2 regions of the Paenibacillus sp. FSL R5-0766 genome follow, and region 1 is predicted to be linked to the other one. Evidence: predicted binding sites of a transcription regulator. Region 1 holds the regulator's gene; the other holds the start of a gene.
The links. Region 1 encodes NrdR, which represses ribonucleotide reductase genes. Its sites were predicted from a motif close to AACACNATATATNGTGTT; they were not measured.

Region 1 (3,533 bases):
TACTTTAACTTGGTATAGTGGCCCACCGTTAGATATTGCTACAGTATATGAAAGCATTCCGTGGGATGAAGAAACCCTTAAAGATAATAACGGCATATTCTTTTATAAAATTGCCCCATCGCTTGAAGAGTTGAATAAGTTTGGCGATAGTCTTTCATCTAACTAGCCCCCTAACAAGGGCTTTTTATTTTGTCTCAGTTTGTTTCATATGTGATTTTATTAAAATTTGATCTATTCATCTAATAGACACTTCAATATTTTTTTCCATAATTTATATCTATTTCTTCATTAACTCCTGCAATCAAACTTCTTTCATCGCTTCCCCAACCTCTTCATCAGAAAGTTGGTCATATTCCTCACCATTGAAATGTAAAAGAATATTTGTCATAATGTCTCCCTCTTCTGACTCAGAGTACATCTTCCATGCTGCCATGCCATGATTCTTATAGTTGTCTTCACATTTATCCATCCATTCGTTTACAATTGATACGTACTCACGAATCGCTTCATTCTTATCATCAAATTAAAACACTTCCGTTTTAAAGTGTCGCGGCTGTCTATTGATGCGCTTTGAGTCATCAAGATAGAAATGTGCTAAGATAATTTGCCATGGTTTCATGCTTACTCCTCTTTTCTAATTGTAGTTTTATTGTAATTCTTCAATTCAGTTTTAAATCCTATATGTATTGTCGAATATCCAAGTCCGACTTTGAATTGTACAATAACTACTGTTTGTGATATTTAATTTCACACAAGAGTTGGAACCCAAAGTTCTCTTATCCTTGGTCGTCAATAATATAGGACTCGCCATAAACGGCTAGTTGCAAGGATTCGCTTTTCGATTTAGAAAAGAATGTGGTAAGGGATTTACCCCGATTTCGTGGAGGAGTATTGTTCGTGTTATGCTTGAATTGGATGAAATAATAGGCGATAATCCAATGTGCACAAAAATGTGCATATTCAAAACATGAACAATCAGGATTGGTTATGAGCCATCATAACGTTGGGGGTTACTAGTTATCAGGTAAAGCAAAAAACAGCCGTGTGAGGGCTGTTAGGAGTGTTTCATTATATACTAACTCTTTGTTTGGAACGATCTATTTTAAAATCAGCCAGTATATATTTTGAGTAGATGCCTTGCTTCATGCATTCCCCACAAAACGTACCAACTTCAGTTGAACTTAAACGTATAGTTCTTTGACATCTGTTACACTCACACATCAATAATTTCTTCCTTAACTCATAATATTTCTTTGAAAGAGCTATGGTTTTATCATTGGTGTATCCTTCTTTTACTCGCTGCTTCTTACGATGATTGTTTGCTTTAAATCTCACTAATTGAACCAACTCCTCACATTTTTATTTCCTTTTTATTCTAACATACTTCGGTACTATACCCCAAGTTTTTACATCATAAGAACAAATAAAAAAGCCCCTAAGGGGCCGTATTTGAGAAGTCAGGTTGCATATAGCCAAGTTGGGTCATCAAGTATCTCCAAGTTAATTCAACCAGATTGCTAAGACTATTAAAAATTACCGATGAAAGGTCGGTAAAATTTGGAGTGTATTTGTAAAGTAAAATTGCTATCGCTGCAACTCCAAGGATGAATAGATATTTGATTTCATCCAATTTAATTGCGCGTATTATATTCATGTCCTTGATATTTATAGGGATATTATCCCATGAGAAGGACTGGAAATAAAAAAAGCTACGCTTTAAGCGTAGTTTCTAAATTGCTTTGTTATGTACTTTGGTAGTGTTTCTAGTAAGCGGGTTCTCCCAGCTGAGCTAAGGCCCCAGGATATGAAATAGATAACTTGTCCAGCACTGCTACGTTCCACAGGCGACTCCTATATCATATAAAATCCAGCTTTCGCTGTCAATCACTTTTTCAAGATCCAAAGTGATTGGAGAAGAACAACCGATTTCTCTGGTACACACGGACTGGAACTCCAGACTGCTCTTCTCCCTTTCCCCACTTCACTAATCCTCCAGATTGTCTTTGGACAACAGGGATTTCAGTTCTTTCATGAACATATTGATATCTTTGAACTGGCGATATACCGACGCAAAGCGTACATAAGCCACTTCATCTACGGGAAACAGCTGCTCCATCAATAACTCACCAATCTGGCGACTCTCGACTTCAGCATCGGCTGTATTACGCAGAGATTTCTCTACTTCAGATACCATCATCTCCAGGGTCTCTACGGAGACTGGACGTTTCTCACAGGCACGAATAAGCCCGCGGAGAATCTTGTCCCGGCTGAACTCTTCCCGACTGCCATCTTTCTTAATAACAATCAGTGGAGTCTCTTCAATCATCTCAAACGTTGTAAATCTGCGGGCACACTGCTCACACTCACGGCGACGACGAATGGATTTTGCCTCGTTGGCCGGACGCGAATCAAGCACTTTGGTACCCATATAACCGCAATAAGGACACTTCAAATCAGATCACTTCCCACGTTTTACTTTTTACCACATATTCCCTGTCTTGATTTTGTAATGAAAAATGCATTGCCGACACATAATACTTTTACCAACCCACGAGGAGGTGAACAGCAATGGCACAAAGCAATGGTAACTCCAACAACCTGGTGGTAACTAAAGCTTCCGCAGCACTCGAGCAAATGAAATATGAAGTTGCTCAAGAACTCGGAATCAGCATCCCACAAGACGGATACCAAGGTAACATGACTTCTTACGAGAACGGTTCGATCGGTGGATACATCACGAAGCGTCTGGTAACAATTGCAGAACAGCAATTGGCAGGTCAATACCAATAATATCTGCATCGTAATACGCTACACAGAGGAGCATGGAGCGGCCGGTGAATAACCGGCCTGCTCTGTGCTTCTACTTATATACTTAGAACGTATTATAGATCTTTACATACTGATTATAATAGTAAATGACTCTTTGTACATAGTGACGCGTCTCACCAAACGGAATATCTTTCACCGTATCAAATGAGCCATCCCACACACCATCTCTAAGCCAACTGTTCACTTTGCCTGGTCCCGCATTATAGGCAGCGATCATAACTGCTTCATTGCCATCGAATTGATCGGATAGATTCCGCAGATACCATGTGCCTAACTGAATATTTCGTTCAGGCTCGTGCTTTAATTCCTCCAGTGAAGTGTCGGGAATTTTGGCTTGTTCCAGTATCCAGTTTGCCGTGTCTGGCATCAGTTGCATGAGCCCGATGGCGCCCCGTTTGGATTCCTTGCTTGTCTTAAAATTGGTCTCCACCTTGATAATGGAAGCAATCAGAAACGGATCAACCTCATAACTCTGAGATTGGGCACGGATCTCTTCCTTATAATGTATGGGATAGAACCATGCCATCCAGTTAGTATTCAGAAATAACACCAGTACAAAGGACACAAACATCAACAGCAGTACACGTTTCTTACGCAATATTCTCATAACAAACCCTTACGCTGTAGAAATGAGTCAATTTGCTGCTCCGTCGCAGGCCATAAACCGCTGTTATCAATGACAATGTCTGCCAGCTTCTTTTTGC
Region 2 (3,533 bases), 150 kb from region 1:
ATATCTTTATGCGGGTCACGTTTGGCTGTATCCATGGAAGCAACAACCACTTCATTCTGCCAGGAATAGGCCTTTTTCTGGGCAATAGCAGGGATGCCAAATTTCGAATTCAACTCCCGTACCCATTGCAGCACAAGAGACGCTGGCACGAGAATGAGTACCTTGGATACGAGACCTCGAACCATATATTCTTTCAGAATGAGACCGGCTTCAATGGTTTTGCCAAGACCCACCTCATCGGCGAGAATGGCACGGCCTGACATTTCAAATAATACTCTGCGTGCAGTGTCCATCTGATGAGGAAGTGGAGTAAGGCCTTGTAGATGCTTCAAACACTGGATCTCGTCAAAATTGGGAATCAGATTGGTTTCTTCGGCTTGAATGCCCAGTTGGAAGAGTCGATAATCCCCCCAAGGACCTCCTTTATCCAGTCGTGATTCCAATTGATTAATCCAGCTTCGATCAAATTCCAGCGGAACGGGCAGCTCGGCTACAGGTTGATTGGTGTGGTGCGGGTTTTTCCGGTTCATGGTGTTTCCTCCCCTGCCATACGTGATGACGTTTTATTCGTAGGTAATAGTATGGACGAATGAGAGTCAGTTCATAACTATGTAAGTTGAACTACAGTTTATTTGCACGAACACTATGATGACAGAACAACCTTCCAATCGCTGTTATCCCCAGATTTCTTTGATTCCCTTTTCTGGAGGGGGAAATCCGGGGATAAAGGCGAACGCTTCGCTTTTTCAGGTTTTTTCTGTCCTCTCCGTTGACGTGCAAATGATTAGTTTAACTTATATTGAACCCAGAAATTTAGTAAAGGCACAGGTTTTTTCTGTCCCAAAAAAATTCACAGATATCGTATTCATGCGTATGAGGGTGTATGAAGAAGTTTGTCCGAGCAGGGGAGTCTATAGAATAAAGTCTATGATAAAAGTCTTATGGAAAATCAATATATGGTGTAATATACTGGTTTTATATCACTATATGTGGTGTTTTATCATAATTTACTCTTATAGTGAAAATGGAGATTTATTTCGGGAGGTTGAACGTAGCGATGAAATCGAACCAACGATCGTACCCATTAGAAGGACTCAGCGAAAAAATATTTCTGGACCGATACGCCTGGAAGGACGCCGATTCGAATCATGCCAAGGTCGGAGATGTGGTATTGGTATTAACGAAGGATGATCCCAAGTTCCCAACCAAGGAAGTGGGCGAAATCATAGAACGTCAGGGTCAGCTTGTACAGGTAAGGACTCGAAGCGGAGAGATGATCGAGACAAATGTGGAGAAACTGACACTCAACATAGAAAAAACACCGGAAGAGATGTGGGACCGCCTCGCCAAAGCGATGGCTTCTGTCGAATCCACAGCCGATCAGCGGGCAACGTGGGAGTCCAAGTTCCGCTCTGTGTTGGAAGATTGGAAGTTAGTACCCGGAGGACGCATTGCTGCGGGCGCGGGGGCAAGCGATGAGCTGACACTCTTCAATTGTTATGTCATTCCGTCTCCGCAAGACAGTCGGGGTGGCATCATGAAGACTTTGACCGAGATGACGGAGATTATGGCACGTGGGGGAGGTGTTGGCATTAATTTGTCCTCTTTGCGTCCTCGCCGAGCGGTGGTGAAAGGTGTCAACGGATCATCCAGCGGTTCCGTATCGTGGGGCGGATTGTTCAGTTATACGACTGGACTGATTGAACAGGGCGGAAGCCGCCGAGGTGCGCTTATGCTCATGATGAATGACTGGCATCCGGATGTGCTTGATTTTATTACCGTGAAACAAACGATGGGGCAGGTGACCAATGCCAATCTGTCTGTATGTGTGAGCAACACATTTATGGAGGCTGTCAAGCAGGATGGAGATTGGGATTTGGTTTTCCCCGATACAAACGATCCGGACTACGACACCGAGTGGAACGGGGATATGCATCAATGGAAAGCAGCAGGTCATTCGGTGGTGCACTATCGTACACTGAAGGCGCGCGAAATCTGGCATACCATTATTGAATCAGCCTGGAAATCGGCAGAGCCTGGTGTGGTATTCATGGAGTACTATAACCAGATGTCCAACAGCTGGTACTTCAATCCGATCATCTGTACTAATCCTTGCGCAGAACAAGGCCTGCCTGGCTGGGGTGTATGTAATCTGTCTGCCATTAATCTGTCCAAATTCTACGATGAAACAAATCATGATGTGGCATGGGATGAACTGGCGGAAACCACTCGTATCTCGGCTAGATTTTTGGACAATGTCATCGATGCAACACCATATCATTTTGAGGAAAATAGACTGAATCAGCAGCGTGAACGCCGGGTTGGGCTTGGCACGATGGGACTGGCAGAGCTGATGATTAAGCTGCGTATTCGATACGGCAGTCCTGAATCTCTTGTTTTTCTGGATAAACTGTATGGATTCATGGCGAAGGAGGCCTATCTGGCATCGGCAGAGATTGCAGCAGAGAAGGGAGCTTTCCCAGCTTTCGAAGCTGAACCGTATTTAAAGAGTGGATTCATGAAAAATATGGTGGCGACGTACCCTGAAGTGGGAGAGGCCATTCGTAAACAGGGCATTCGAAATGTCACACTGATCACACAAGCGCCAACGGGAAGTACAGGTACGATGGTGGGCACATCAACAGGTATTGAGCCGTATTTCGCCTTCAAGTATTTCCGTCAAAGCCGTCTGGGTTATGATGAACAGTTCGTACCGATTGCACAAGATTGGCTGGATGAACATCCGGGTGAAGCCTTACCAGATTATTATGTGACAGCAATGGATCTGTCGGCTGAGAATCACATCCGGGTGCAGGCTGCCATTCAGCAATGGGTGGATAGTTCGATCTCGAAGACGGCCAATTGTCCGGCTGATTTTACAGTGGAGGACACGGCTGAGCTGTACGAACTGGCCTTCGACCTAGGCTGCAAGGGAGTAACGATATATCGCGACGGCAGCAGGGATGTGCAGGTGTTGTCCACGTCGAAGAAGGAAGAGAACAAGACCGAAGATGTAGATTTGACATTAAATACTAACTTGGAGACGGTTCCTGATGTGTCAGTTAGTGAACTGACAAATAATGCTGAAGTGCAGGCAAGTGATGGAACTTCCAATAGCCAGGATGGTGTTAGAACGCATTCTTCCGATCAAGCCCCTTCCTCTTCTACAGTGCTGGATAAACAATACAGAAGCCGTCCTCAAGTACTGCGCGGTGCGACATACAAAATCAATACGCCATTCGGTATGGCTTACATTACGATCAATGATCTGGAGGGAACGCCGGGTGAGATTTTCCTGAACGTGGGCAAAGCGGGCTCGGACGTGTTTGCGATGGCTGAAGCACTCGGTCGAGTATGCTCTCTGTTCCTTCGATACGGAGATCATGGGCACAAGGTTGAACTGTTGATCAAACATCTCAAGGGAATCGGTGGTTCGGGCGCGATTGGCTTCGGAGCCAACCGGGTTGAATCGATTGCTGATGCAGTCGCCAAAGCATTGGAAAGTCATGTACAGAGCAATGTGCAGGAGAACG

Region 2: the regulator NrdR is predicted to act here: its motif matches at 980-997, upstream of MKY66_RS10420 (adenosylcobalamin-dependent ribonucleoside-diphosphate reductase).

The regions. Positions count from the first base shown of each region.
Region 1 is NZ_CP150227.1:2,133,794-2,137,326, reverse strand. It holds gene MKY66_RS09735 (hypothetical protein) at 302-433, opposite strand; gene MKY66_RS09730 (hypothetical protein) at 1,069-1,335, opposite strand; gene nrdR (transcriptional regulator NrdR) at 1,985-2,452, opposite strand; gene MKY66_RS09720 (alpha/beta-type small acid-soluble spore protein) at 2,569-2,790, shown strand; gene MKY66_RS09715 (lytic transglycosylase domain-containing protein) at 2,873-3,436, opposite strand; gene coaE (dephospho-CoA kinase) at 3,433-3,533, opposite strand, start outside.
Region 2 is NZ_CP150227.1:2,283,850-2,287,382, forward strand. It holds gene MKY66_RS10415 (SNF2-related protein) at 1-530, opposite strand, end outside; gene MKY66_RS10420 (adenosylcobalamin-dependent ribonucleoside-diphosphate reductase) at 1,058-3,533, shown strand, end outside.